4 regions of the Mesorhizobium sp. M8A.F.Ca.ET.057.01.1.1 genome follow, and region 1 is predicted to be linked to each of the others. Evidence: predicted binding sites of a transcription regulator. Region 1 holds the regulator's gene; each other region holds the start of a gene.

Region 1 (5,059 bases):
CGTCCTGAATAAAGCCCATGATGATCAGCTCGCCAGCAACATGCGGTCGGTCTTGATGGAGAAATGGCCGATCAGATCGATAACCGTGACCCTCGCCTTCTCTTCGCCTGTGACCTCCAGGAGGACGCGGCCAGCGTCGAGCATGATCACCCGGCTGCCGTAGTCGACGGCATGCTGCATGTTGTGGGTCACCATCAACGTCGTCAGTTTCAGCGCGCTGACGGCGCGCACCGTTGCCCGCATGACCATCTCGGCCGTGCGCGGGTCGAGCGCCGCGGTATGCTCGTCGAGCAGCAGCAAGTCGGGCGATCCGCCGACCGCCATGATCAGCGACAGGGATTGCCTCTGTCCACCCGAGAGCAGGTCGACGCGCGTGTCGAGACGGTTTTCGAGGCCTAGGCCCAGTATCGACAGGCGTTCCTTGTAGGACGCGAGCCGCGTGGCGTTCAGCCCCTGGCGCAAGGTGCGCTTGTTGCTGCGCAAATCAGCCAGCAGCATGTTTTCCGCGACCGTCATGCTGGCGGCGGTGCCGCGCATCGGATCCTGGAAGACGCGGGCCAGTTTCGCGGCGCGCTTGTGCACCGGCATATCAGTCACATCGGCGCCATTGATCAGGATCTGGCCGGAATCGAGGATCAGAGCGCCGGAAATGGCGTTGAGCATGCTGCTCTTGCCCGCCCCGTTGGAGCCGATGACGATGCCGAACTCGCCCGTGGCCAGCGACAGGCTGAGACCGTCCAGCGCGACCTTCTCGTCGGCCTGGCCCTTGTAGAATACTTTGCGCGCGGATCGGATTTCGAGCATCGTTCCTCCCTGGCCTGAAAGGTGACGGCGCTCACGCCGTCACCCATGCAGCTCCGACGTCAGTCGACGATGCAGCCGCAATCGGCCATCGAAGCCGGTATCTCGATGCCGAACGCGGCCATCGCCTTGCGGGAAATCGTTGCCATGTGATCCTTGTAGGCCGGCCGCGACGGCGCGATCGTCTTGGGATCCTTGCCCTTGAGTATCTCTGCGGCGATGTTGCCGGCGTTGATGCCGACCTGCGTGTAATTGACCGCGAAGCTCGCCGGCACGGTGCCGTTGCGGACCGCGCTGTCATCGGAGTTGACGACCGGGATACCGGCCTGGCGGGCGGCGGCGGAGACAGCGGCGATCGCCGGCTGGATCAGGTTCGAGGCCGGGCCGTAGATGACGTCGGCCTTGCCGGCGAGCGAAGCGATGCGTTGCTGGATGTCATTGACGTTGTCGATGCCGACCTCCACCACCTCGAAGCCCGCGGCGGGCGCTGCCGCCTTGATCTTTTCGACCAAGGCAACGTCATTGGCCTCGCCCGGATTGTAAGGCACGCCGAAGCGCTTGGCGTTCGGCAGCAACTTCTTGGTGAAGGCCATCACCGCGGCGACGTCCTGCAGATCGCTGGCGCCGGTCATGCCTTCGTCTCCGGCGTCCCACGACGGCACCAGCTTGGCCGCCACTGGATCGGTGACGGCGGCAAAGACGATCGGAATGCCGGAACCGGCGAGCGCCTTCTTGGCGATCTGCGAGACCGGCGTGGTGATGGTGTAGATCAGCTTGGGCTGCTCGGCCTGCAGCTTGGCAATCATCTGCGGCACCAGCGATGCATCGAAATTGGTATGGCTTTCCGTGTAGACGACGTCCTTGCCCTCGACGAAGCCATTGTCCGTCAGCGCCTTCTTGAAGCCGGCTATGGCGGCGTTGAGCTGGGGATGCTCGCCGAAATTGGCAATGCCGACGCGTATCTGGTCGGCGGCGGCGCTGCCGGCGCTGATGATCAATGCCCCTGCCAGGGCCAATCCCGACAGCCAAGCAGATTTCGACTTCAACATCATTTCCTCCCAGATTTGATTGGTGCCGCCCATCGGGCCGCACTTGCAGCGATCATGGTCAGTCCCTCGCTGCGTGTCAAACATTATATATAATTCTTGCCATGACCCAACTTCATATATAATTTTCGCAGGCCCGACGCTGGACGGACCGCGATGCAGGACAAAACGAGCTCCACAAAGACGGAGGCAGCCTATCAGCTGTTGCGGCGCGATATCCTGACCACGCGCCTCATGCCCGGCGCCCCGCTGAAGCTGAGTGCGCTACGAGGGACCTATGGCGTCGGCTGGACGCCGTTACGCGAAGCCTTGTCGCGGCTCGAGGCCGAACGCCTGGTCACCGCCATCAGCAACCGCGGTTTTACCGTGGCTCCGGTGTCGCGAGCCGAACTGGAGGACCTGGCGCGCGCCAGGATGGTGGTCGAGATCCCGCTGTTCCTCGAATCGATGGAGAAAGGCGGCAAGGAGTGGGAGGATGCCGTGGTCACCGCCCACTACCGGCTCTCCCGTTGCAAGACCGCGGTCGACGATCCCTCGGATGCGGCCGTCGACAAATGGGACGAGAATCACGAGGCTTTCCATGCGGCGTTGCTGAGCGCCGCCACATGCGATTGGCTGCTGCGTTTCCGCTCGACGATCTCGGATCAACTGCGGCGGCATCATCGTTTTCTTGGTCTGGCGCCGACATTGCGGGCCGCGGCCGGCCTCAAGGATGGCTACGAAGAGGCGATGGAGGCACTGCGCGAAGCGATTGCGATCGAACATCATACCGCGATTATGGAAGCGGCACTCGATCGTGACGTCGAGCGGGCCAAGGCACTGATGGCGGCCCATATCGGCTACACCCTGCACGTCTATGTCCACAGCGAAGACAGCGGCGCTACCAAATACGCCGCCCGCGCCGGCAGCTTGAAAGCGGGTTCGGGATGACTTCGGCGCTTCCGCGACACCTATTCGCACGCGCTGGTCGCAGGGGGCCGGACGCCTGGGTCCATCGCAGCCCCGAGGCCACCAGTCGTTGGCGTTTTGGTTTCGTTTCGTTCCGCGAGTAGCGGACCGATAAACTATACGATCCGACCGGCAAAAGCCTTCCGAAATGGCTGATGCCAAGTCTGGGCAGAGGATGGGCCACAGCCTATTAACCATAACGATTTCAATGAGCCTGCCGATGGCGGAAAAGGTCGGTTTCGGCGCGCGGTCACGGACAAAAAACTTCAGACGCCTTAACAACTTCATTAAACTTTAAACGGTTGCGGAACACAACTGGAACAGATAGTGTTTGTTCTGGGTTTGTTTTTTCGATTCCGGTTCAGACCTTCGTTCAATGCCTTGGGGGCCGCCATGCTGACACGCAAGCAACATGAACTGCTGATGTTTATCCACGAACGGCTCAAGGAAAGCGGGATACCGCCCTCCTTCGACGAGATGAAGGAAGCGCTCGATCTTGCCTCCAAATCCGGGATTCATCGCCTGATCACGGCGCTGGAGGAACGCGGCTTCATTCGCCGGCTACCCAATCGGGCGCGTGCGCTGGAAGTGCTGCGGCTTCCGGATTCGATCGCGCCCGGCCTGAACGCGGCGAAGAAATTCTCGCCAAGCGTCATCCAGGGCAGCCTTGGTCAAAACAATCTTGGCCGCCAGCTCAAGCCCGTGACGGCCCCTTCGCGCCTGCCTGCCGCCGGCAATGACGACGATGCGGTTTCAGCCGTGTCCATCCCGGTCATGGGCCGTATCGCCGCCGGTGTGCCGATCGATGCCATCCAGCATCAGACCCATTCGATCTCGGTGCCGCCGGATATGATCATGGGCGGCGAGCACTATGCGCTGGAGGTCAAGGGCGACTCGATGATCGAGGCCGGTATCTTCGACGGCGACACGGTCATCATCCGCAATGCCGATACGGCAAGTCCGGGCGAAATCATCGTGGCGCTGGTCGACGAGGAGGAAGCGACGCTGAAGCGGTTCCGCCGTAAAGGCGCCTCGATCGCGCTCGAAGCCGCCAATCCCGCCTATGAAACGCGCATTTTCGGGCCGGACCGGGTCAAGGTACAAGGCAAGCTTGTCGGGCTGATCAGGCGCTACTGAGACGGTTTGCCATCGGACTTGTCGGGCTTTTTATAGGGCGGCAGCCCCCTCGCCTCGCGTGAGAATTTTCGCTGCTCGTGCCAGGGCCGGTATGGTCCCTCGACAGCGAATTCGATCGCAGCCGGAGTTGTAGCCGACTGGGGATCGAAGAAGACGGCAGCACTTCCCTTGCGGGCGAGTTGCCGTTTCGTGACGACGAGAACCAGCGGATTGTGGCAGGCGTCATAGGCGGTCGCATCATTGACGACGATCAGGTCGGCGAAAGCGCAGGCTTTCCAGGTGTTCTTGCGATCCTCGACATAGGCTACGATCGCGCCGGAAGGGTGCCTGGCAAGGCAAAGGCCTTCGCGGCAATAGAACGGCGATCCCTGCGGCAGGTCGGTGGGAGCGGCAATATCGAATTGCCCGTCCGCCTTGTCGAACATTTCCGGTTTGACGATTGTTTCGGAGATCAGAGCGCGTTTCCAGTTGTCGGCTGCGAATTCGTTCGGACGTTCCCGGTTGACGGCCAGTTCGCCATTGCCGATCGGCAGGGCGACCAGCCGCGCGTCTTCCGAGATCAGCACATCGGGCGTGCGTATGTCCGACACAGTCAACAGACCGGCAAGTGCGAATGGCAGCGCCGCGAGCCGCAGCCAGGTCGTCGCCATCGTCGCGATGACCAGCGCGACGGCCACCAGCAGCACGGATTGCTGCGAGATCAGCCCTACCCCATCGATTGGCGAGCGCTCCGATATCCATGACGATACGGCGATCATCGCTGTCAGGCCTTTACCCATCACGTAGAGAAACGGACCGTCGGCACCGAAGGGCATCGCCAGCGAACTGAGGACCGCAAAAGGCATGACGACCAGCGACACGATCGGCATGACGGCCAGATTGGCGAACAGGCTGAGCGGCGACACCCGCTGGAAATGCCAGATGGCGAACAGCGCCGTCGCGCTACCGGCGATGATGGACGTCATGGCCAATCCACCTGTCGCCAGCAGGAATTTTCGCATCAGGAACCCGGGAAGGGATCGCTTCGGCGGCGGTGGCTTCGTCTTGCCCGCATGGTGGTCCGCCCAGCCGGCATAGGCGCCAACCAGGGCCGCTGTTGCCGCGAACGACATCTGGAAGCTCGGGCC
Region 2 (5,059 bases), 1.5 Mb from region 1:
CGATCTCGATCAACTCCCCCGGCGGCTCGCCGGTGCAGTCGCGGCTGATCTTCAAGCGCATTCATGACCTTGCGGTCGAGAAGAATAAAAAGGTGCTCGTCTTCGTAGAGGATGTCGCGGCCTCGGGCGGCTACATGATCGCTGTCGCCGGCGACGAGATCTTCGCCGACCCATCGTCCATCGTGGGTTCGATCGGCGTGGTGTCGGCCTCGTTCGGTTTTCCGGAGCTGATGAAGAAGATCGGCATCGAGCGGCGCGTTCACACCGCCGGCCAGAACAAGGCGGTGCTCGACCCGTTCAAGCCGGAGAAGAAGGAAGACGTCGAGCGGCTGAAAGCGCTGCAGCTCGAAGTGCACGAGACCTTCATCGATCTGGTCAAGGAGCGGCGCGGCACGAAGCTCAAGGACGATCCGGATCTGTTCACTGGGCTGTTCTGGACCGGCAAGCGAGGCCTGGAGCTCGGCCTCGTCGACGCACTCGGCGACATGCGCACTGTGCTGAAGACCCGGTTCGGGCCGAAGACCCAGCTCAGGCTGGTCTCGGCGCCGCGCGGTTTCCTCGGCCGCTTCGGCCTGTTCGGCTCGAACAAGGGCTTTTCAGCGCCCGATATCGCCGCGGCTGCCGCCAGCGGCGTCATCGATGCGGCGGAAGAGCGCGCATTGTGGGCGCGCTTCGGGCTTTGAAAAAGCCATGAAAGCGTCTAGTATGGTTGCCCGAAAGACCCGACGGGCCGCCCTTACCGGCCCAGCGTGGTAGGAGTTTTGACATGCCGCAGCTCATTTTCTTCGCCGTCGTCGGCGCAGCCGCCTATTTTGGCTACCGCACCTTCCTGCGCGAGGCCGAGCGCGTGACTGCCAAGGTGCGGCGGACCGAAAAACAGGCGGCCAACGGCGCGATGGGAACGCTGGTCAAGGATCCGAAGACCGGCGAATACCGGCTGGCCAAGGACTGACCCTCATTTCACTCGCAATCGAGACTGTGGAATCCGGTCCGCGTGTCCGGACATGGACGGCACCCGCCAAGATAAATCTTGCTTTGCACGTCACCGGCAGGCGCCCCGACGGTTACCATCTCATCGAAAGCCTGGCTGTGTTCACGCGCTTTGGCGACAGGATCGAGATCGCGCCGGCTGAAGCCGACGATTTCATCGCGTCCGGCCGCTATGCCGCGGACGTCCCGCTCGATGGCGGCAATCTGGTGCTGAAGGCACGCGATGCGTTGCGGCAGGCCGCCGTTCTTCGGAGCACGCCGCCCGTGACCATCAGGCTCGAAAAGAACCTTCCAGTCGCGTCCGGCGTGGGCGGAGGGTCTAGCGACGCGGCGGCCGTGCTTCGCGGGTTGGCGGAGAGTTGGGGGCTGGATATCGATAGCGCCGAGTTGGCGCGGATCGGTCTTTCGCTAGGCGCCGACGTGCCGATGTGCCTGGCGGCAAAGCCGCTGGTGGCGCGCGGTATTGGTGACGATCTCTCCATGGTGCCGGATTTTTCGGCGCTGGGTCTGGTGCTGGTCAATCCGGGAACGCCCGTCTCGACGGCGGAAATCTTCGCCGCACTGTCCCGTCGCGACAATGAGCCATTGCCGCCGCTGCCGCGTAGCATCGATTTTCACAGCCTGCGCAACTGGCTGGAGGTGACCCGCAACGACCTCGAGAAGCCAGCCCTTGCGATGCAGCCCGCCATAGGCAGGGCGCTTTCATGGCTTGATAAGGCTGGATCGGGTTTTTCACGAATGTCCGGATCGGGCGCGACGTGCTTCGGCCTGTTCGAGACCAGCAATGTCGCCAAGCGCGCGGCCGCCGAAATCCGCGGTCGCCAGCCCGACTGGTTCGTCGCGGCAACGCGCAGCATGGCATCGGAGGCTGAGTGAGATGGCCAGGATTGACGAGAGCCGTGCCTTCATTCCGGTGCGCATCGCGGTGCTGACGGTTTCCGACACACGCAGCCTCGCCGACGACAAATCCGGCCAGACGCTGGCCGATCGCATCACTGCGGCCGGCCACACTCTGGCCGCCCGCGACATCGTCACCGACGACCGCGAAAAAATCCGCGACACCGTTCTGGCGTGGTCGCGGGATAAGGCCATCGACGTCGTGATCACCACCGGCGGAACCGGCTTCACCGGCCGCGATGTGACGCCCGAGGCGCTGGAGCCGATTTTCGAAAAGCGCATGGACGGCTTTTCGGAAGTGTTCCACCGCATCTCCTACGACAAGATCGGCACCTCGACGATCCAGAGCCGGGCGACCGGCGGCGTCGTCAACGCCACCTTCGTCTTCGTGCTGCCGGGCTCGCCCGGCGCCTGCAAGGACGCCTGGGATGGCATCATCGAGGCACAGCTCGACTACCGGCACATGCCTTGCAACTTCGTCGAGATCATGCCGCGCCTGGACGAACATCTGCGGCGCGGCAAATCGGTCCCGTAAAACTCAGGCAAAGTGCCGGCTTCACGCCGTGTTCGCCAGGCAGAACAGCGCCGGCGCCTTCGAACGGCCATTCCAAACCCGGTGCCGGAGACAGTATCATCGTGGGCGATCCCTACCGTTCACGAGAAGGCAGATATGATGGCCGTGCAAACTGGGACCATCCACACGGGCGGGTGGCATTGCGGCAACGTACGCCTGCGATTTTCGACAGAGCTGGATCCATCGCAAATCGAAATCCGCGCCTGCCAAAGAGCAGTCGCAAAAATCACCTCTGCCTCGGCGGTGCCGCCCAGATCTCGGCGTCGAGCTTCTTTGTCGCCAGACCGCGCGCCAACGCCTCGGCGCTGCCGGCATTCTTGGATAGAGATGCCGCCTGTCGCTTGCTGATCACCAGTCCGTCGGCGAGCGCACGGTTTGCCGAAAAGACCCGGGCCATGAACGGCGAACGGCTACCCCGCGCCCGCGAGAACCGGGCGGCCATGGTCTGCCTGGCGGTATGGGCGACAACCGCGTCGATCCAACCCTCCACCAGCCTCGCACCCGGTTCGAGAAGCAGCAGCCAGTCACCCTTGGCCTGGCGAATGCCGGCGGCGATGCCACCGCTCCCCACATAGTGGCAGCCGGCATGCTCGGCCACGCGATGCGTATGGTCGGTGGAGCCGGTGTCGCAGACGACGACCTCACGCACCACGCCCTCGACCGCGCCGCCGATCAGCGTCGCCAGCGTGCGGGCGAGACCCTCCTCGTCATTATGCGTTTCGATGAGAACACTGAGCATCATGAGCCGAATAGCGGAAAGCGCTGGCCGACGCCAGTTTTTGCGCCGCACCATAAAAAGTTCTTGCTTTGTTCTCATCAACAAAATAGGAACAATTTCATGAGCAGAGCGATTCGACAGAACATGGACAGTCCCTGGGAGCGGGCGAAGATGGAACCGATCATGCGCGCCGACATTGCAGCCTTCGGAGCAGGACGAGCCGAAATGGCCAACGCGATGATCGAGCAGAGCGGCATGCGGGTCCGTCCGGACCGCAACCGTGGCCGGTCGGCAGGCATCAATCCATCCGGCCGGTTCGAACCTGTCAGCCGACATGTCTTCGACGACGGCTGGAGTTCGCTGGAGGAACTGCCCCCGTTCAAGACCGAGGTGCAGGTAGAGAGGCCGCGCACCATCATCACCCGCAACGAATCGCCCGACATCTCCTTCGACCGGTCGATCAATCCCTATCGCGGCTGCGAGCACGGCTGCGTATATTGCTTCGCGCGGCCGACGCACTCGTTCATGGGCCTGTCGCCGGGCCTGGATTTCGAATCCAAGCTGTTCGCCAAGCCGGACGCGGCACGCCTGCTCGACAAGGAGTTGTCGAAGGACGGCTACCAGCCGCGCACCATCGCCATCGGCACCAACACCGATCCCTACCAGCCGATCGAGAAGCAATACCGGATCATGCGCGAGATCCTCGAAGTGCTGGAGGCACGCGGTCATCCGGTCGGCATCGTCACCAAATCGGCCCTGGTGGTGCGCGACATCGACATTCTGTCGCGCATGGCCGAGCGCGGGCTCGCCAAGGTGGCGCTGTCGGTGACAACGCTCGACCGCATGCTGGCCAGGACGATGGAACCCCGCGCCTCGACGCCGACCAAGCGGCTGGAGGCGATCAGGCAGCTTTCAGATGCCGGCATTCCGGCTTCGGTGATGGTGGCGCCGATCATTCCGGGCCTGACCGACCAGGAGATGGAACGCATCCTCGACTCGGCACACCATGCCGGGGCGCGCGAGGCTGGCTATGTGGTGCTGCGCCTGCCGCTGGAGGTCAGCCCGATCTTCAAGGACTGGCTGCTGCGCCACTATCCCGACCGCTATCGCCACGTCATGTCGTTGATCCGTTCGATGCGCGACGGCAAGGACTACGATTCGGAATGGGGCAAGCGCATGAAGGGCGCCGGCCCCTATGCCTGGCAGATCGGCCGGCGCTTCGAAATCACCGCCAAGCGGCTCGGCCTCAATGCGGAGCGGCGCACGCTTCGGACTGACCAGTTCGTCGCCGCCGGCAAGGACCAGGAGCAGTTGATGCTGCTCTGAAAATTGAAAATCGCCGCGGCTGTTCATGACCGCTGCGGCCAAGAATCCCGTCCGGCCTGCCCCGGCCTGCAGACGGTGCCCTCCCGGTCCGGCGCCCCACCCGACCCGGAGGGACTTGCGGAGAATCGGAGCCGATGCGAACCTCGCCGCAACATGGCTCGCGCGCGTTCTGATTCTCCGCTTCTCTTCGAAATCGTCGAGAAACCCGATTTCTCCTTCGAGACGAAGGCGATGGCCGATGGGTTGTGGCCGGTCGCGGGGATGGACGAAGCCGGTCGTGGCCCGCTGGCGGGTCCGGTCGTCGCGGCGGCAGTGGTGCTCGACCCCGCCAACATTCCCGAAGGGCTCGACGATTCCAAGCGGCTTAGCCACTTGCAGCGCGAAGCGCTGTTCCTGCGCATCCTCGGTTCCGCGCTCGGCGTCTCGATGGCGTCGATCAGCGCGGAGGGTATCGATGGCAGCAACATCCTAAAGGCGAGCCTCGAGGCGATGCGCCGCGCGCTGGTCGGGCTGCCGGTTCAGGCAAAGCTCGCGCTCGCCGACGGGCGCGACGT
Region 3 (5,059 bases), 730 kb from region 1:
GCCAGCGCCATCCGGCAAACACGAAAACCCAAGGTTGAGGTGAAGTCATGGACGTCCAGGACATCGTGAACACCGTCTCGCAGAAGGCCGGTCTCGACCAGGCGACGACCGAAAAGGTTGTCGGCACCATTTTCTCGGTGCTCGAGCATGAGGCGGAAGGCACCAGCGCCTCCTCCTTCTTCGCCAAGATTCCGGGCGCCGATGCGCTGGCGCAGAAATACGACGTCATGGCCGCCCCGGCCGGCGGCGGCGGCTTCCTGTCCTCGCTGCAAGGCGCGCTTGGCGGCGTTCTGGGCGAGAAGGCCGGCGCGCTGGTCAACGGCCTCGCCGCGCTCAAGGCATCCGGCCTCGACATGGCGCAGATCCAGAAGGCAGGCGAGACGCTGGTCCAGCAGGCCGAGGCAGCCGCCGGCCCCGATCTGACCAACCAGGTGCTCGGCTCGGTGCCCAGCCTGAAGAGCCATCTGGGGCTCGGCTGATCCTCGCTTCGCCGAACCCCGGCACCGCCTATTTCGGCAGCGCGTAGGCCATCACATAATCGCCAGGCTTGGTGCCGACCGAGCCGTGGCCGCCGGCAACGATGACCACGAACTGGCGCCCGTCCGCGACCGTATAGCTCATCGGCGTCGATTGCCCTCCGGCCGGTAGCCGCGCCCGCCAGAGCTGCTTGCCTGAAGTCAGGTCATAGGCGCGCAGATAATCGTCGACGGCGGCACCCAGGAAAGCGACGCCGCCAGCCGTGATCATCGGCCCGCCGATGCCGGGCACCCCGACCTTCAGCGGCAACGGCAGTGGCGTCATGTCGTAGACGGTGCCGTTGCGGTGCTTGTAGGCGATCTGTCCGGTCCTCAGATCGGCGCCGGCGACGTAGCCCCAGGGCGGTGCCTGGCACGGAATGCCGAGCGGCGACAGGAATGGCCCCATGACCACTGCGTAGGGGGCGCCCTCATTGCGGTTCAGCCCCTGCTCGCTGCCGCGCCCCTCGTCCGGTGGCGGCACCTGGTCGCGGGGGATGAGCTGCGACTTGAATGCCAGGTAGGTCGGCATGCCGAACATCACCTGCCGCACCGGATCGACCGCTACCCCGCCCCAGTTGAAGGTGCCGAAATTGCCGGGATAGATCAGCGAGCCCTGGACGGAAGGCGGCGTGTAGCGGCCTTCATAGCGCAGGCCCTGGAATTCGATCCGACAGGCCAGCTGGTCGAACATGGTGATCCCCCACATGTCGGCGCCGGTCAGCGGCTTCGGCATGAAGGTAAGATCGGAAACCGGTTGCGTCGGCGATGTGTGGTCGCCTTCGATGGCGCCGCCCGGCGCTGGCACTTCCTTCACCGCGATCACCGGCTCGCCGGTGCGCCGGTCGAGCACATAGAGGTCGCCCTGCTTGGTCGGCCCGACCAGCGCGGGCACGACGGAACCGTCGGCCTTGGTGATGTCGACCAGGCTCGGCTGCGCCGGCACGTCCATGTCCCAGAGGTCGTGATGCACGGTCTGGTGCACCCATTTCAACTGCCCGGTGTTGAGGTCGAGCGCGGTGATCGAGGAGGAGAATTTCTCGACATTGGCGCTGCGGCCCATGCCGAGCTGGTCCGGCGTCTGGTTGCCGAGCGGCACGTAGAGCAGGCCGAGCTTCTCGTCGGCGCTCGGCGTCGACCACATGTTGGGCGAGTTGGCGGTGTAGGTCTGGCCGGCCGCAAGCGGCGCTGTCTGGTCCGGATTGCCGGAATCCCAGTTCCACAGCAGCTTGCCGGTGCTCGCATCATAGGCGCGGATGACGCCGGACGGCTCCTGCGTCGAATAATTGTCGTTGACCGCGCCGCCGACGATGATCTTGCCGCCCGCGATCAGCGGCGCCGAGGTCGAGTAGTAATAACCGGACTTCGGATACGGCATGTTGGTCAACAAATTGAGCGTGCCGCCCTCGGCAAAGGCTGGGCAAACCTGCCCGTTGGCGGCGTCGAGCGCGATCAGCCGCGCATCCGAGGTCGGCAGGTAGACGCGCGTCGCGCAGGGCTGGCCGGCGGCGCCTGCGGCATCGGCATAATAGGAGACGCCACGGCAGGTCTGGTGCTGCCGGTCCTTGTCGAGCTTGATCTTGGGATCGTAGCGCCACTTCTCCTTGCCGGTCGCCGCATCGACCGCGATGGCGAAATTGTGCGGCGTGCAGATATAGAGCGTGTCGCCCACTTTGAGCGGCGTCACCTGGTAGGTGGTCTCGCTGACATCGTCCGGACCTTTCACGTCGCCGGTGCGGTAGGTCCAGGCCGGCTGCAGATTGGCGACATTGTCCGGAGTGATCTGGTCGAGCGGCGAATAGCGCTGGCCGAACTGCGTGCGCCCGTAATAGTGCCATTCGCCCGCCGGCACATCGCCGCCGAGATTGGCGTTGGGGATCACCTTGTCGGTGTCGAGCGCGCCGCCAATGTCCTTCGGGTCCGTGGTCATCGAATAGCCGGCCACCGCCAGCGACGCCAGCACGGCAAGGATCAGTGGCGCGCGGCCGTCCGGACCGGCAAGGCCCCGCCGCGCCCACGGCGTCAGCAGCCACAGCGCCACCAGCACGATGATGCCGCCGCGCGGGCCGAGTTCCCACCAGTCGAAACCGGTTTCCCAGACCGCCCAGGCCAGCGTGCCGAGCACGATCGCCGCATAGAGCCAGAGCGCCGTGGAACGGCGCCGGTAGAGCAGCCAGGCGGCGACCAGGAAGGCGAGAGCGACGATGATGTAGTACCAACTGCCGCCCAGCGAAGCCAACCAGATGCCGCCGGCGCCAAGCGCCAGGCCGATGAGGAAGAGGACGAGGGAGGTGATGGTGACAGCCAAGATGATACTCCTTCGACTGTTGCGCGCATGGCGGCTCTGGGCAACCCGGCATTGCGTGCCGCCCCGTACGCAACTTTCTCCCGACCGCCGCGCCTGTCAAGCGCAGGTCAAGGGTCCGCGGCGGCAACCTTGTCCCCCTGCGGTTGTTCACAACGCCGGCCGCCATATCGCTCGAGTGGCCGTATCAGGCACTTTACCGGAACAAAACGTAGACAGTTCTGGTCTTTCCCTCCCGAATCACTACATTCGGGGAGATGTCCGGCTTTTCCGAAGACATGCCCTTTTTCGACGAACCCAATGCGCGGCCCACGGCCCCGTCGGGCATTGCCGCGCGCGCCATGGCAGCCCGCGGCGGCCAAAACAATGCGCCGGACTATCTGAAGGGGCTGAACCCCGAGCAGCGGCTGGCGGTGGAGACCACCGAAGGCCCGGTTCTGGTGCTGGCCGGCGCCGGCACCGGCAAGACTCGCGTGCTCACCACCCGCATCGCCCACATCCTCGCCACCGGCAGGGCCTTCCCCTCGCAGATCCTGGCAGTGACCTTCACCAACAAGGCCGCGCGCGAGATGAAGCAGCGCATCGGCATCCTGATCGGCGAAGGCAATGTCGAGGGCATGCCATGGCTCGGCACCTTCCACTCGATCGGCGTGAAGTTGCTGCGCCGCCATGCCGAGCTTGCCGGCCTGAGATCCGACTTCACCATCCTCGACACCGACGATGTCGTGCGGCTAATCAAGCAGCTGATCCAGGCCGAGGGCCTGGACGACAAGCGCTGGCCCGCAAAACAGTTCGCCCAGATGATCGACGGCTGGAAGAACAAGGGCCAGGGCCCGGCCGACATTGCCGAGGGCGATGCGCGCAGCTTCGCCAACGGCAAGGGCCGCGAGCTCTACAAGGCCTACCAGGAACGCCTGCAAACGCTGAACGCCTGCGATTTCGGCGACCTGCTGTGCCACCCGATCCGCATCTTCCGCGCCAATCCCGATGTGCTGAAGGACTATCACCGGCGCTTCAAATACATCCTCGTCGACGAGTACCAGGACACCAACACCGCCCAGTACATGTGGCTGCGCCTCCTGGCGCAAAGGCCCGATGCTGGGCGCACTTCATCACCATCAACCGATCTGCGATCGGCCGAAGGCCGCAAGCCCGACCGGGCGTCCGAGCCGTTGCGAGGCCACTCACGCGACGCCGAAGGCGCGCAAAAAAGAGGGGGCGGAGGGCCCGCGCCGGCAGGCGCGGAACAGCCCGTGAGCGAAAACAGAGTTAATATTTGCTGCGTCGGCGACGACGACCAGTCCATCTATGGCTGGCGCGGTGCCGAGGTCGACAACATCCTGCGTTTCGACAAGGATTTTCCCGGCGCCACCATCATCCGGCTGGAGCGCAACTACCGCTCGACCGCGCACATATTGGGCGCCGCTTCCCATCTCATCGCCTACAACGAGGGCCGTTTCGGCAAGACGCTGTTCACCGACCGCAACGATCCCGAGGATGGCAAGGTCAACGTCCACGCCGCGTGGGATTCAGAGGAGGAAGCCCGCGCCATCGGCGAGACCATCGAAGCCTACCAGCGCCAGAAGCATAATTTGAATGACATGGCGATCCTCGTCCGCGCGTCCTTCCAGATGCGCGCCTTCGAGGACCGCTTCATCACGCTCGGCCTGAACTACCGCGTCATCGGCGGCCCGCGTTTCTACGAGCGCATGGAAATCCGGGACGCACTGGCCTTCTTCCGCGTCGTCGCCAACGGCACCGACGACCTCGCCTTTGAGCGCATCGTCAATGTGCCCAAGCGCGGCCTGGGCGAAGCGACCATCCGCCAGATCCACGACACGGCGCGCGGCATGCGCATCCCGATGCTGGAGGCGGCGGGCACGCTCGCCGAAAGCGACGAGTTGAAGCCGAAACCGCGCGCCGCGCTGCGCGAGGTCGCGGCCAATTTCGAACGCTGGCAGAAGGCGCTGGAAACCACGCCGCACACCGAGCTCGCCGAGACCATTCTCGAAGAGAGCGGCTACACCGACATGTGGAAGAACGACCGTTCGGCGGAAGCCCCCGGTCGGCTGGAGAACCTGAAGGAACTGATCCGTTCGATGGAGGAGTATGAATCGCTGCGCTCCTTCCTCGAACATGTCGCGCTGGTCATGGATGCCGAGCAGAATGCCGGGCTCGATGCCGTTTCCATCATGACGCTGCACTCGGCCAAGGGCCTCGAATTCGAGACCGTTTTCCT
Region 4 (5,059 bases), 590 kb from region 1:
GAATGCGGCGCATCCATCAGGAAAGCGTAAGCTTCGCTGCGGCGTTATGAATTTCCCGGTCTCATGCCACTTCCCTGGCATCCGGCACAAGGGCCAGCGCTTCCGCGAAGCTCGCCGGGGAGAATTCGGGCACCGCATTGGCGCTCTCGATGGTCAGCGTCGCCGCCGCGACACCTTCGCGCAGGGCCTGGTGCAGCGGCAGGCCGCGCAGCAGCGCCGCGACCGTCGCACCCGCGAGCGCGTCGCCGGCGCCGGTGACATCGGCGACTTCTCTGGGAGCTGGCGGCAGGATCGAAAAAGCGCCTGTGCTGTCGAAACCCAGCACAGGGCCACTGCCTGCCGTGACCACGCCGCTGGCAAGGCCGCTGCATCGCAACCCGTCGATCATCTCCCGCTCGGCAGCGTTTGGATTGACCCCAGCCAGCACAACGGCCTCCCGCCGGTTCATGAAGAGCTGAGCCAGCCCGCCGAGCACCGGTATCAGCCGCGTCACCTTGGCCGGCGAAATCGCGATGGCGAAAACCGGTTTGCCGGCGGCGAGCGACAGCAACCCTTCCAATGCGGCCGACGGCAGATTGGCGTCGCACAGGATGGCATCGGCGGCGGCTACCTCCCGGCGGATCTTGGAACGCCTGATCTGTTTGGGAAAGGCCAGGTCGTACAGCGCCATATCGGCAAAGCCGACGATCAATTCGCCCTCGCGGTCGATCAGAGCCGTGTAGCTCGGCGTGGTACGATCGAGGAATACCGCCGACAGATCGGCGATGCCTGCCTCGGCGATGGCCCGTGAAACCGTATCGCCCGCCGCATCGCCGCCGCGCACCGAAAGCAGGGACGCGGAGAGGCCGCGCCGCACCATGCCGCGCAGGGCGTTGAAGACGCCACCGCCGACATCCTCGCGCATCGTGCCGGGATTGGAGGCGGCCGGCACGTAAGGACCGGACACCTGGCCACGCCGGTCGATATGGGCGCCGCCCAGGGCCAGTATCTTCACTGAATTCACCATGGCGGCGATATGACCTTTGTTGTTGTAGCCGCACAAGCGCTAGAGTGCGCGACAGAGCTTCGCACGCAAGACGGCGATTCGGCCGGGGGAATGCTGGGGCCGGCTGGCCCAATGCGGAGCCAGTTCCTGACCGGCTTGGCAAGACAAAAAAAGAACAAATCCCGATATCTATTGTTTTCAATTGGTTGTCACCCCTTGCCAAATGAGAACAAAAAGGTACAAAATGCCAGGGATTACGGATTGTCCGGCCTTCATTGACGACCAAGGGGTGATGTATCATGGCTCAGAATTCTTTGCGGCTGGTAGAGGATAAGGCAGTGGACAAATCAAAGGCTCTGGATGCGGCGCTGTCGCAAATCGAGCGGGCTTTCGGCAAGGGCTCGATCATGCGGCTCGGCGCCAACGAGCAGGTCGTCGAGATCGAAACGGTGCCGACCGGTTCGCTCGGCCTCGACATCGCGCTCGGCGTCGGTGGCCTGCCGCGCGGCCGCATCATCGAGATCTACGGGCCGGAAAGCTCGGGCAAGACGACGCTGGCCCTGCATACCGTGGCCGAGGCCCAGAAGAAGGGCGGCATCTGCGCCTTCGTCGATGCCGAACACGCGCTCGATCCGGTCTATGCCCGCAAGCTCGGTGTCGATCTCGAAAACCTGCTGATCTCACAGCCCGACACCGGCGAGCAGGCGCTGGAGATCTGCGACACGCTGGTGCGTTCCGGTGCCATCGACGTGCTGGTGGTCGATTCGGTGGCGGCGCTGACGCCGCGCGCCGAAATCGAGGGCGAGATGGGCGATTCGCTGCCCGGCCTGCAGGCCCGCCTGATGAGCCAGGCGCTACGCAAGCTGACCGCTTCGATCTCGCGCTCCAACACCATGGTCATCTTCATCAACCAGATCCGCATGAAGATCGGCGTCATGTTCGGCTCGCCCGAAACGACGACCGGCGGCAATGCGCTGAAATTCTATGCTTCCGTACGCCTCGACATCCGCCGTATCGGCTCGGTCAAGGATCGCGACGAAGTCGTCGGCAACCAGACCCGCGTCAAGGTGGTCAAGAACAAGCTGGCGCCACCCTTCAAGGTGGTCGAATTCGACATCATGTATGGCGAGGGCGTCTCCAAGACCGGCGAACTGGTCGATCTCGGCGTCAAGGCCGGCGTGGTCGAGAAGTCAGGCGCCTGGTTCTCCTACAATTCGCAGCGTCTCGGCCAGGGCCGCGAGAATGCGAAACTGTTCCTGCGCGACAATCCCGACACCGCGCGCGAGATAGAACTGGCGCTCAGGCAGAATGCCGGACTGATCGCCGAAAAATTCCTCGAGAATGGTGGCTCAGAGGGCAATGGCGACGACGGTTTTGAGGACGAAGCCGGCGCCATGTAGGGCAGCGCCAGAGTTTGGCCATAAATCCAGCCTATTTTCCGATGCTTAAGTAACAGAGTTCTTTAGTACCGCGTTCAAAACCGCCGGCCTTCGCGCCGGCGGTTTTCGTTTGCGTGCCCGCGCAAATGCCGGTGCGAAGCGTGAATTGGCCCAATTTCGTGTTTCTGGACAGGGTCAAGAGCTACGGCTAAAAGGCCAACTCCATCTTCTAGAAAACACTGAGCCATCTCCCGCCGGTCCGGCCGGCGGCTCTCTTGAAAAGGCAGTATCCATGAGTGGCGTGAACGAGATCCGGTCGACCTTTCTCGACTATTTCCGCAAGGAAGGCCACGAGGCCGTTGCCTCGAGCCCACTCGTGCCGCGCAACGATCCTACCTTGATGTTCACCAATGCCGGCATGGTGCAGTTCAAGAACGTCTTCACCGGCTTGGAGAAGCGGCCTTATTCGCGTGCCACCACGGCCCAGAAAAGCGTTCGCGCCGGTGGCAAGCACAACGATCTCGACAATGTCGGCTATACCGCGCGCCACCTGACCTTCTTCGAGATGCTCGGCAATTTTTCCTTCGGCGACTATTTCAAGGAGCGCGCCATTGAGCTTGCCTGGAACCTCATCACCAGGGAGTTCGGGCTGAAGAAGGACAAGCTGCTGGTCACCGTCTACCACACGGACGACGAGGCGGCCGGCTTCTGGAAGAAGATCGCCGGTTTCTCCGACGATCGCATCATCCGGATCGCAACCTCGGACAATTTCTGGGCGATGGGCGACACGGGACCGTGCGGCCCCTGCTCGGAAATCTTCATCGACCGTGGCGAGCACATCTGGGGCGGCCCTCCGGGCAGTCCCGAGGAGGACGGCGACCGGTTCCTCGAATTCTGGAACCTGGTGTTCATGCAGTACGAGCAGGTGACGAAAGAGGAGCGCGTCGACCTGCCGCGCCCGTCGATCGACACCGGCATGGGTCTGGAGCGCATGGCCTCCATCCTGCAGGGGGTGGATAGCGTCTTCGAAACCGACCTGTTCCGTCATCTGATCGATGCGGCGTCCTCCGCGCTTGGGCGCGCGCCCGACGCGGAGACGGTTGCGTCCTACCGCGTCATTGCCGATCACCTGCGCTCATCCTCCTTCCTGGTTGCCGACGGCGTGCTGCCCTCGAATGAAGGCCGCGGCTATGTGCTGCGCCGGATCATGCGCCGCGCCATGCGCCATGCGCAGCTGCTCGGCGCCCGCGATCCGTTGATGTGGAAACTGGTGCCGGCCCTGGTGCGCGAGATGGGCCAGGCCTATCCGGAACTGGTCCGCGGCGAAACGATGATTACCGAGACCCTGAAACTCGAAGAGACCCGCTTCCGCAAGACACTGGTGCGCGGCCTCGGGCTGCTGTCCGAGGCGACGGAGAAGCTCGGCGCCGGCGACATGCTGGATGGCGAGACGGCATTCAAGCTCTACGACACTTATGGCTTCCCGCTCGACCTGACGCAGGACGCGCTGCGGCAGCGCAGCATCTCGGTCGATCTTGCTGGGTTCACCAACGCGATGGAGCAGCAAAAGGCGGAGGCGCGTAAGCACTGGGCCGGGTCCGGCGAGGCCGCCACCGAGACGGTTTGGTTCTCCGTGCGTGAAAAGACGGGCGCCACCGAATTCCTCGGCTACGAAACCGAGCAGGCCGAAGGCCTCATTCAGGCGCTGGTCAAGGACGGCAAGACCGTCGACAGCGCCGCCAAGGGCGATGCGGTCGCCGTGGTCGTCAACCAGACGCCGTTCTATGGCGAATCCGGCGGCCAGATGGGCGACACCGGCGTCATCTCGGGTGAGGGGTTCTCGGTCGAGATCTCCGATACGCAGAAAAAGGCCGATGGTCTGTTCGTGCATCTCGGCAAGGTGGTCGCAGGCACGGTCATGACGGGGGCCGCGGTCGAACTGAAGGTCGATCATGCCAGGCGTTCCAGGCTGCGCGCCAACCACTCCGCGACGCATCTGATCCATGAGGCGCTGCGCGAGGTGCTTGGCACCCATGTCGCGCAAAAAGGCTCGCTGGTCGCGCCGGAGCGTCTGCGCTTCGATATCTCGCACAACAAGCCGATTTCAGCCGAGGAGCTCGAAGAGGTCGAGCGCATGGCCAACGAGATCGTCGTCCAGAACAGCCCGGTGACCACGCGCCTGATGTCGGTCGACGACGCCATCGCCGAAGGCGCCATGGCGCTGTTCGGCGAGAAGTATGGCGACGAGGTGCGCGTCGTGTCGATGGGTACCGGCCTGCATGGCGCCAAGGCCAACCGGCCCTACTCGGTCGAGCTTTGCGGCGGCACGCATGTCAGGGCGACCGGCGATATCGGCCTGGTGCGCATCGTCTCGGACGGTGCGGTTGCCGCAGGCGTGCGCCGCATCGAGGCGTTGACCGGCGAAGCCGCGCGCAAACATCTCGACGAGCAGGATAGGCGGCTGAAGGCGGCCGCCGCCACGCTGAAGATCTCGCCGGCGGATGTGCCAGCCCGTGTCGAAGCACTGCTCGAAGAGCGCAAGAAGCTCGAGAAGGACCTGACCGAAGCGCGCAAGAAGCTGGCGCTGGGCGGCGGGTCGCCTGCCGATGCCCCGGCCGCCAACGAGATCGTGGCTGGCGTCGGCTTCCTCGGCAAGGCGGTTTCAGGCGTCTCGCCGAAGGACCTGAAGCCGCTG

What was found. The regulator LexA, encoded in region 1, represses DNA repair genes until DNA is damaged. The targets are predictions, from matches to a motif close to TGTTCNNNNTGTGTTCNG.
Region 2: EJ077_RS22595 (PA0069 family radical SAM protein) is a predicted target of LexA. The motif match lies at 3,259-3,276, and genes of this name have one in related genera.
Region 3: EJ077_RS11420 (ATP-dependent helicase) is a predicted target of LexA. The motif match lies at 3,021-3,038, and genes of this name have one in related genera.
Region 4: recA (recombinase RecA) is a predicted target of LexA. The motif match lies at 1,146-1,163, and genes of this name have one in related genera.

Annotation. Positions count from the first base shown of each region.
Region 1 covers NZ_CP034454.1:3,203,225-3,208,283, reverse strand. The annotation lists gene EJ077_RS14980 (ABC transporter permease) at 1-19, opposite strand, end outside; gene EJ077_RS14975 (ABC transporter ATP-binding protein) at 25-804, opposite strand; gene EJ077_RS14970 (ABC transporter substrate-binding protein) at 864-1,850, opposite strand; gene EJ077_RS14965 (GntR family transcriptional regulator) at 2,004-2,777, shown strand; gene lexA (transcriptional repressor LexA) at 3,189-3,932, shown strand; gene EJ077_RS14955 (ComEC/Rec2 family competence protein) at 3,926-5,059, opposite strand, start outside.
Region 2 covers NZ_CP034454.1:4,722,064-4,727,122, forward strand. The annotation lists gene EJ077_RS22570 (S49 family peptidase) at 1-683, shown strand, start outside; gene EJ077_RS22575 (hypothetical protein) at 767-952, shown strand; gene EJ077_RS22580 (4-(cytidine 5'-diphospho)-2-C-methyl-D-erythritol kinase) at 979-1,866, shown strand; gene moaB (molybdenum cofactor biosynthesis protein B) at 1,868-2,422, shown strand; gene EJ077_RS22590 (glycosyltransferase) at 2,688-3,200, opposite strand; gene EJ077_RS22595 (PA0069 family radical SAM protein) at 3,351-4,505, shown strand; gene EJ077_RS22600 (ribonuclease HII) at 4,659-5,059, shown strand, end outside.
Region 3 covers NZ_CP034454.1:2,471,569-2,476,627, reverse strand. The annotation lists gene EJ077_RS11430 (hypothetical protein) at 48-479, shown strand; gene EJ077_RS11425 (glucose/quinate/shikimate family membrane-bound PQQ-dependent dehydrogenase) at 508-2,823, opposite strand; gene EJ077_RS11420 (ATP-dependent helicase) at 3,078-5,059, shown strand, end outside.
Region 4 covers NZ_CP034454.1:3,796,638-3,801,696, reverse strand. The annotation lists gene EJ077_RS18090 (carbohydrate kinase family protein) at 62-1,006, opposite strand; gene recA (recombinase RecA) at 1,285-2,385, shown strand; gene alaS (alanine--tRNA ligase) at 2,657-5,059, shown strand, end outside.